DNA from 3 places in the Kosakonia sp. SMBL-WEM22 genome. Region 3 is predicted to be linked to each of the others. Evidence: predicted binding sites of a transcription regulator. Region 3 holds the regulator's gene; each other region holds the start of a gene.
The links. Region 3 encodes PurR, which represses purine synthesis genes. Its sites were predicted from a motif close to CANGCAAACGTTTGCNTG; they were not measured.
Positions count from the first base shown of each region.

Region 1 (3,278 bases), 380 kb from region 3:
GTTGCAGCTGCGTACCGAAAACGTCGCTGCGGCTGGAATCTTAAACCGCGTGCTCGAAAGCGAGGCTCGCGGCAGTAAGCTGCGGCTTCAGGCGGTCATTCATGATCTTGATCGCATCGCCCAGCTGCATCGTGCGCCCGGCAATCACCACGCCGGGCTGCGCCAGCAGGCAGAGCGTCGCGTTCTCTCCCGGCTCGACCACCAGCAAATTCACACACTCGTGCGTATCGCTTAACCAGACGCAGGCACCGTCGCCAGTTGCAGGCGTCCACGGTGACGTGTGGCTCATAAAGTGCCAACTTTTCGGCATTTGCGGTTTAAGAAAGCGGATTGCCACCAGCGCGTTGAGCACCAGCTCGGCGCGTTGCTCATTAGATAATTCTAAATCGCGGCATTTTTCATCGAAGGAGAAATAAAGCGCAGCGTCATCAACACAAAAACCAGACGGTGAAAAGGCATCGGGAGTGAGCATTTTACGGGCAAAACGGGAGCGAAATAACATACCATTGGCTAAATCGAGCATCATACGATCGTGCTCTTCATCAAAATACCAGCGCCAATTATCGTCAGGTTTAATTCGCATTGTTTTCCCCTTTCCCCTTAAACATCCTGTCGTTTTTTCATCCGTTTTGCCGCCTCGCTTATTAACTTAATAATTGAAGACTGAAATGTTTAAATTAGCAACAGTGACGGAATATAAAACAACCAGGGCCGGAAATAAAGCCCTGGTTACTCAGCAGGGGAAAAAGATCAGAGGTGGGTGACGATCTCTTTTACCAGCGGCGGGCCTTTAAAAATAAAACCGGAATAAATCTGCACCAGCGAAGCCCCCGCCTCCATCTTCTCACGCGCGGCGATAACGGAGTCGATTCCACCGACGCCAATAATCGGTAAGCGCCCGGATAATTCTTGTGACAGACGTCGGATAATTTGCGTACTTTTTAATTGCAGAGGACGTCCACTTAAACCACCGGTTTCATCACAGTGCTTCATTCCCTGCACCAGCGAGCGTTCGAGAGTGGTATTGGTAGCAATAACGCCATCAATATTGTGGCGAACTAAACTGTCGGCCACCTGGATAAGCTCTTCCTCGGAAAGATCGGGGGCAATTTTTACCGCCAGCGGAACATATTTATGGTGACGGGCCTGGAGATCATTCTGCTTATTTTTGATGGCGCTGAGTAAATCGTCCAGCGCTTCGCCATATTGCAGCGTGCGCAATCCTGGGGTGTTTGGCGAGGAGATATTAATAGCGATATAACCGGCATAGGGATAAATTTTCTCCATGCAGATCAAGTAGTCATCTTTACCCTGTTCAACCGGCGTGTCTTTATTTTTGCCAATATTAATGCCAAGTACGCCATCAAAATGCGCCTTTTTGACATTTTCGACCAGGTTATCGACGCCAAGATTGTTAAAGCCCATGCGGTTAATCAGTCCTTCAGCTTCCACCAGCCTGAAGATCCTCGGCTTATCGTTCCCCGGCTGCGGGCGCGGCGTCACGGTGCCAATCTCAATTGAGCCAAACCCCATCGCGCCCAGCGCATCAATGCACTCGCCGTTTTTATCCAGGCCTGCGGCCAGACCGAGCGGATTTTTAAAGGTCAGCCCCATGCACTGCACCGGTTTTACCGGTACACGCTGGCGGACAAGCGCTTCGAGCGGCGTGCCGGTAATACGGCGCAGTTGCTGGAACGTTAATTCATGAGCGCGTTCTGGATCGAACTGGAAAAGGGCTTTACGAACGAAGGGGTAGTACATGAACTCTCCTGGATTCCCGGTGTGCAAACCGGGGGCGTATTATCAGTGAAAGCGCAGAGAAAGGGAATTGACCTGTGGCAAAAAAAGACCATTACGCGCAATCGTTTTCCTCTCATCCCCCCTCTTTATGCAGATTTCAGTAACTTTTCCCCGAATAAATCATTTAGGGGAATAAACCGCCTCTGTCACACTGCCTGAAATTGTTATCAATGTTATCTAAAAGCAAACATTTGGTTATAAGGAGTAAGCATGCGCGTCATTACACTGGCTGGCAGTCCCCGCTTTCCCTCGCGCTCCAGCGCGCTTCTGGAGTACGCCCGCGATCGGCTTTCCGCGCAGGGCGTTGAGATTAACCACTGGCATCTGCACAACTTTGAGCCTGAAGACCTGCTTTATGCCCGCTTCGACAGCCCGGCGCTGCAAACTTTTATTGAGCAACTTAGCACGGCTGATGGGCTGATTGTCGCCACACCGGTCTATAAAGCAGCCTATTCGGGAGCCTTAAAAACCCTGCTCGACCTGCTTCCCGAGCGCGCACTGGCGGACAAAGTGGTATTGCCGCTGGCAACGGGCGGCACGGTGGCACACCTGCTGGCAGTGGATTATGCCCTGAAACCAGTGCTGAGCGCTCTGAAAGCACAGGAGATCCTACACGGCGTTTTCGCCGACGACAGCCAGGTAATCGATTACCAGCATAAACCGAGCCTGACTCCCAATTTGCAAGGCCGGCTGGACGGCGCGCTGGAGACCTTCTGGCAAGCACTGCACCGCCGCGACATCAAAGCCCCGGAGCTCCACGCCCCGCAAGGAGTTGCTCATGTTTAACCGCTTCTCATTTTCCGCTACCGGGCTGCTGCTCGGCGGTCTGCTCACCCTCTCCGCCTGGGCGCAGGCCGCCGAGACCGCGCCGGAGGCTTTGCGTATTGGCTATCAGAAAGGGAGCGTCAGCATGGTGCTGGCAAAAAGCCACGGCCTGCTGGAGAAGCGCTATCCGCATACCAAAATATCCTGGATCGAGTTTCCAGCCGGGCCACAGATGCTTGAAGCGTTGAACGTCGGCAGTATCGACCTTGGCAGCACGGGCGATATCCCGCCGATTTTCGCCCAGGCCGCCGGCGCAGACCTGGTCTATGTCGGCGTTGAGCCGCCCAAACCGAAAGCGGAAGTGATCCTCGTGGCTGAAGATAGCCCGATTAAAAGCGTGGCGGATCTGAAGGGCCATAAAGTCGCGTTCCAGAAGGGCTCGAGCTCCCACAATTTGCTCTTGCGGGCGCTGCAACAGGCCGGGCTGAAGTTCAGCGATATTCAGCCGGTGTTCCTCAGCCCGGCAGATGCTCGCGCTGCGTTCCAGCAACACAATGTCGATGCCTGGGCTATCTGGGATCCCTACTACTCTGCCGCCCTGTTACAAGGCGGTGTACGGGTGCTGAAAGATGGCACCACCCTCAAGCAGACCGGCTCGTTTTACCTGGCCGCGCGCCCGTATGCTGCGAAGAATGGCACCTTTATTCAGGGCG
Region 1 is NZ_CP051488.1:1,832,195-1,835,472, reverse strand. Features, by position in the region: gene HF650_RS08675 (YcbX family protein) at 1-44, shown strand, start outside; gene zapC (cell division protein ZapC) at 41-583, opposite strand; gene pyrD (quinone-dependent dihydroorotate dehydrogenase) at 751-1,761, opposite strand; gene ssuE (NADPH-dependent FMN reductase) at 2,011-2,586, shown strand; gene HF650_RS08655 (sulfonate ABC transporter substrate-binding protein) at 2,579-3,278, shown strand, end outside.
Region 1: the regulator PurR is predicted to act here: its motif matches at 1,856-1,873, upstream of pyrD (quinone-dependent dihydroorotate dehydrogenase).

Region 2 (3,278 bases), 1.2 Mb from region 3:
AAAGCGGGCATCTTCCGCATCGGTAAACCTGCGGTGGTCGGCGAGCCGGATATGCCGCACACCATCGCTGACGTCGCGCAAGAGAAGGGCGCGCAGCTGTTGCAGCGTGATGTGGCGTGGCACTACGAGGTTGGCGCACAGAGCTGGCGTTTCCGTGACGAGCAGGGCGAGCTGAGCGATTTGCCGCTGCCGCAGGTGCCGCAGCCTAACGCTGCTACCGCGCTGGCCGCGCTGCGCGCCAGTAAACTAAATGTGAGCGAGCAGGCAATTCGTGACGGCATTGCGCGGGCGATTTTACCGGGTCGTTTTCAAGTGGTGAGCCAATCACCGCGGCTTATTCTCGATGTCGCACATAACCCTCATGCTGCACGCTATCTTGCCGGTCGGCTGGTAGCGTTGCCGAATCGTGGTCGCGTACTGGCGGTGGTCGGCATGCTGCATGATAAAGACATCAGTGGAACGCTTGCCTGTCTGGAGCCGGTGGTCGATAGCTGGTATTGTGCCCCTCTGGAGGGGCCGCGTGGCGCGACGGCGGAACAGCTGCTGGCGCATCTGACGTCGGGACAAGCATTCCCGGACGTGACCCAGGCCTGGCAGGCGGCAATGGCGGAGGCCGACGCCTGCGATACCGTGCTGGTGTGTGGCTCGTTCCACACCGTGGCGCATGTCATGGAAGCGATGGAAGCGGGGAGAACCGGTGGCAAGTAAGTTTCAGAACCGTTTGATGGGCACTATTGTGCTGGTCGCGCTCGGGGTAATTATCCTGCCCGGGTTGCTCGACGGGCAGAAAAAACATTATCAGGATGAGTTCGCAGCGATCCCGCTGGTGCCAAAGCCTGGCGATCGCGACGAGCCGGATATGATGCCGGCCGCTACCCAGGCGCTGCCCTCGCAGCCGCCGGAAGGGGCAGCGGAAGAGGTGCGCGCCGGTGATGCCGCCACGCCGTCGCTTAATGCCTCGAGGCTTGCGGCGAACAGTACTCCCGATCCGGAAGTGACCACCACGCCGGTGACGCCAAAGCCGAAACCCGTTGAAAAGCCGCAGCCTAAACCACAGCCGCAGCAGCAACCCGCGCGTGAGCAGCAGACCGCGGCGAATTCGGCACCGGCTAAAGCACCGGAAGAGAAACCAGCCCCGACCGGCAAAGCCTATGTCGTCCAGCTTGGCGCGCTGAAAAACGCTGATAAAGTGAATGAAGTAGTGAGTAAACTGCGCGCAGCGGGCTATCGCGCTTATACATCGCCGACGACGCCAGTTCAGGGTAAAATCACCCGCATTCTGGTCGGCCCCGACGCCTCACGCGATAAACTTAAAGCCTCGCTTGGCGAACTCAACCAGCTGTCAGGCCTTAATGGTGTGGTAATGAACTATAGCGCCAATTAACCGCGCAACCCTGCGCTATTTTGCTGGCAACGCTCCGTAAAACGGAGCAGGGAAGCGTGATAAAAGTGCGGCCGCGAAGGCCAATGTTCTGCTGGCGTTGAATATTTTTTCAGCGCCATTTTTATTTCCGCGCGGGAAGGAAATCCCTACGCAAACGTTTTCTTTTTCTGTTAGAATGCGCCCCGAACTGGATGACAGGGCGTAAAATCGTGGGACACATATGGTCTGGATTGATTACGCCATCATCGCGGTGATTGGTTTTTCCTGTCTGGTAAGCCTGATCCGCGGCTTTGTTCGTGAAGCGTTATCGCTGGTGACATGGGGTTGTGCTTTCTTTGTCGCCAGCCATTACTACACTTACCTGTCAGTCTGGTTCACGGGCTTTGAAGAGGAACTGGTACGTAATGGAATTGCCATCGCGGTGCTGTTTATCGCGACGCTGATTGTGGGCGCTATCGTTAACTACGTTATCGGTACGCTAGTGGAGAAAACCGGCCTGTCGGGTACAGACAGGGTGTTGGGGATCTGCTTTGGTGCGCTTCGCGGCGTGCTGATCGTCGCCGCCATTCTGTTCTTTCTGGATACCTTTACAGGTCTGTCGAAAAGCGAAGACTGGCAAAAGTCGCAGCTTATCCCGCAATTCAGCTTCATCATCAGGTGGTTCTTTGACTATCTGCAAAGCTCGTCGAGTTTCTTGCCCAGGGCTTAAGCCCTGAGATGTGGCTTAGAGTTTGGTTTAACAGGCTGTTTTCTCGCCAATTTGAACCAGGTCAGTGCTGACAATCCTGTAGGCTCCGGTTGTCGCGCGTGGCAGTGTTCAATGGTATTTGAGATTACGTCTGGTAAACCAAGCTCTTAACGAGGAAAAGACGTATGTGCGGTATTGTCGGTATCGCCGGTTTCATGCCGGTAAACCAGTCGATTTATGACGCGTTGTCGGTGCTGCAGCACCGTGGGCAGGATGCAGCGGGCATCATTACCATTGATGCCAATAACTGTTTCCGTCTGCGTAAAGCGAATGGCATGGTGAATGATGTATTCGAAGCCCGCCATATGCAGCGCCTGCAGGGCAATATGGGGATTGGCCACGTGCGTTACCCCACCGCGGGCAGTTCCAGCGCTTCAGAAGCGCAACCCTTTTACGTTAACTCCCCGTACGGCATCACGCTTGCGCATAATGGTAACCTGACCAACGCGCACGAACTGCGTAAAAAGCTGTTCGAAGAGAAGCGTCGCCACATTAACACCACCTCTGATTCTGAAATCCTGCTCAATATTTTCGCCAGCGAGCTGGATAACTTCCGTCACTATCCGCTCGAAGCGGATAACGTTTTCGCCGCGATTGCCGCGACCAACCGTCAGATCCGCGGTGCCTTCGCCTGCGTGGCGATGATTATTGGTCACGGCATGGTCGCCTTCCGCGACCCGAACGGCATTCGTCCGCTGGTGCTGGGCAAGCGCGAACTGGGCGATGGTCGCACCGAATATATGGTGGCCTCCGAGAGCGTGGCGCTTGATACGCTGGGCTTTGAGTTCCTGCGCGATGTCGCACCAGGTGAAGCGGTTTATATCACCGAAAAAGGGCAGCTATACAGCCGCCAGTGCGCGGAAAATCCGGTCAGCAACCCGTGCCTGTTCGAGTACGTCTACTTTGCGCGCCCGGACTCCTTTATCGACAAAATTTCCGTCTACAGCGCCCGCGTCAATATGGGCATGAAGCTCGGTGAAAAGATCGCCCGCGAGTGGGAAGATCTCGATATCGACGTGGTGATTCCGATCCCGGAAACCTCCTGCGATATCGCGCTGGAGATCGCCCGCATTCTGGACAAGCCTTACCGTCAGGGTTTTGTGAAAAACCGCTACGTTGGCCGCACCTTTATCATGCCGGGCCAGC
Region 2 is NZ_CP051488.1:3,398,495-3,401,772, reverse strand. Features, by position in the region: gene folC (bifunctional tetrahydrofolate synthase/dihydrofolate synthase) at 1-708, shown strand, start outside; gene dedD (cell division protein DedD) at 698-1,384, shown strand; gene cvpA (colicin V production protein) at 1,605-2,093, shown strand; gene purF (amidophosphoribosyltransferase) at 2,258-3,278, shown strand, end outside.
Region 2: the regulator PurR is predicted to act here: its motif matches at 1,532-1,549, upstream of cvpA (colicin V production protein).

Region 3 (3,278 bases):
TGGGCGCATCAGCACCGCCAGTTCGTTGCGCACATTGGGTCGCGCGCCCGCACCGCCTTGCGGTAAGGAGAAGAAGAGCGAAACCATGGAGATCACCCCAAGCCCGGCGGTTGCCATAAAGGACATGCGCCAGCCGATGGTTTCCCCAAGCCAGGTGGCGGCGGGCACTCCGCCAATATTGGCGATGGTCAGCCCCATAAACATCGTTGCCACCGCGCTGGCCTGCTTCTCTTTCGCGACAACGCTTGCGGCGACCACCGAGCCAAGCCCGAAGAACGCGCCGTGATTAAGGCTGGTGATAATACGGGCGATCATCAGGGTGGCGTAATCCGGCGCAATGGCGGAGAGCACATTGCCGACGGTGAAAATCGCCATTAAGAAAATCAGCGCATTGCGACGGCCACGATGAGAAAGTAACAGCGTCATCAGCGGCGCGCCCACCATAACGCCGATGGCGTAGGCGCTGATCAGCATCCCCGCCGCTGGAATGGAAACCCCAACGCCCTGCGCAATCACCGGCAGTAATCCCATCGGGGAGAATTCGGTGGTCCCAATCCCAAACGCGCCAATCGCCAGCGCAAGCAGGGGGAAATTTATTTTCATCTTTTGACTCCGAAATGAACATGCGACCCTCAGCCAGGCCGCGAAAAGGCAAAAGTATGACAGCTGTCACAAAAAACAGAAGTGAGCGGGAGGAGAAAAGTTAATTGCGCAACGAGGAACAATGGTGGCGCAAGAATCGAGGGAGAGGGCTCTCCCTCGCATCAGATCAATGCAGTGCAGCGGTCAGCGCGCCGAAAACAATCAGGCTCAGAACGATGACGGTGGTGAAGAGTGAATACTTAAGATCGGTGCTCATCAATTTTTCTCCATTTAATTTCCCCACAAAAAGTGAGCCTGCGCATTTTTGCACAAATTTTCTGAAAAATCTTGCGCGATTTGGCAGCATAAACGTTTTAATACTTCCCCTTTTGCTCAAGATCAGCCAAAATTCGACGCTAAATTTATTAGCGTACCGGCCATTGACTCCCCTCCTGACGTCCAGTGTCGTTTTCCCGGCGTACCGCACTCACTTTGATGAGTTCAGGGTGATTAAAGGCAAACGTTTACCTTGCGAATTATCAGGAGCTTACGATATGGTCTGGAGTAATATCTGATGGCAACGATTAAAGATGTCGCGAAACGAGCAAACGTTTCCACTACAACCGTATCACATGTAATTAACAAAACCCGTTTCGTCGCCGAAGAGACGCGCAACGCCGTCTGGGCGGCAATCAAAGAGCTGCACTATTCGCCAAGCGCCGTCGCCCGCAGCCTAAAAGTGAATCACACCAAATCGATTGGTCTGCTGGCGACCAGCAGTGAAGCGGCCTACTTCGCCGAAATCATCGAAGCGGTTGAGAAGAAGTGTTTCCAGAAGGGCTACACCCTGATCCTCGGCAACGCGTGGAACAGCCAGGAGAAGCAGCGCGCTTACCTGTCGATGATGGCGCAAAAACGTGTCGATGGCCTGCTGGTGATGTGCTCGGAGTACCCGGAAACCGTACTCACCATGCTGGAGGAGTATCGTCATATTCCCATGGTGGTGATGGACTGGGGAGAATCGAAAGCAGACTTCACTGATTCGGTGATTGATAACGCTTTTGAAGGCGGCTATATGGCCGGCCGTTACCTGATTGAGCGCGGGCATCGCGACATCGGCGTGATCCCGGGCCCGCTGGAGCGCAACACTGGCGCAGGTCGTCTGGCCGGTTTTATGAAGGCGATGACCGAGGCGATGATCAACGTGCCCGAGCACTGGATTGTGCAGGGGGACTTTGAGCCGGAATCCGGCTACCGCGCCATGCAGCAGATCCTCGGCCAGTCCTCGCGCCCGACCGCGGTCTTCTGCGGCGGCGACATTATGGCGATGGGCGCGCTCTGCGCCGCCGATGAGATGGGGCTGCGCGTGCCGCAGGATATCTCCGTCATCGGTTATGACAACGTGCGCAACTCACGCTTCTTCACCCCGGCGCTGACGACGATTCATCAGCCGAAAGACTCGCTGGGTGAAACGGCCTTCACCATGCTGCTCGATCGCATTGTGAACAAGCGCGAACAGTCGCAGTCGATTGAAGTGCATCCGCGCCTGGTGGAGCGCCGCTCGGTGGCCGATGGCCCCTTCCGCGACTACCGCCGTTAATCCCTTCCCGCGGGAGCCTTACTCCGGCTCCCGCAGCCACTCTCTATTCAACGTTTCACTGTCGCCCAGATAATCCAGTAGCCAGTTCAGCGCAGGCGACGCCTCGCTTTGTTGCCATGTCAGGCAGCAGGCGGCATCCGGAAACGGGTTTTCCAGCTCAAGCGCCACCCAGTCGCCGCTATCAAGCCGTGGCCGGGCAAAATGGGCTGGCACCATCCCTACACAAAGCCCCGCCGACAGGCACGCTTCCGACGAGGCCCAGTCTGGCACCATCACCCGTTTCTGGTTATCCAGCAGCCAGGTAATACGCTTTGGCAGCGAGCGGGAGGTATCCTCCTGGATCAGCGATGGCCAGTTGCGCAACGTCTCATCGCTTAACGGACCGTTGAGCTGCGCCAGCGGATGCTGACGTGAGACGACACACTTCCAGCTCAGGGTGCCCATATCACGAAAGGCATAGCGGCCACCGACCGGGATCGCCTGCGTGGCCCCAATCGCCAGTTCAACGCGGCCATCGGCGAGCGCATCCCAGACGCCGTTAAACACCTCCTGGTAGACCACCAGCTCGACATCACTGAAGTGGCGATAAAAATCGACAATCATCTGCCGGGTGCGGGCGGGTTTCACAATGTTATCGACAGCAATCGGCAACTGCCCGCGCCAGCCATTGGCGATCTGCTGACACTGCTGGCGGGTGATCACCATTTTTTTGATAACAGATCGCCCCTCCTTTAAAAACCAGACCCCGGCGGGGGTTAATTCTACGTCGCGGTGACGGCGCACAAACAGCGGCACCGCCAGCCACTCCTCCAGCTGACGCACGGTGTAGCTCACCGCTGAGGGCACGCGGTGCAGCTCCTGCGCTGCGCCGCTAAAGCTGCCATTACGCGCTACGGCATCCACCACTTCAAGAGAGTATTCTGACCACATATTTTGCCTGCAAAATTTTTGAAACCAACATGCAAATATTAGCGTTTCACAACCAGGAAAGCACTCCTTACACTTCCCCACCCTGATTACCTGCAATTAAAGAGAAAAGAGAATGCAACCTGGCAAAGGATTTTTAGTCTGGCTCGGGGGGTTAAGCGTGCTGGGC
Region 3 is NZ_CP051488.1:2,210,224-2,213,501, reverse strand. Features, by position in the region: gene HF650_RS10490 (MFS transporter) at 1-603, opposite strand, end outside; gene HF650_RS10485 (YnhF family membrane protein) at 770-859, opposite strand; gene purR (HTH-type transcriptional repressor PurR) at 1,157-2,182, shown strand; gene punR (DNA-binding transcriptional activator PunR) at 2,201-3,112, opposite strand; gene punC (purine nucleoside transporter PunC) at 3,225-3,278, shown strand, end outside.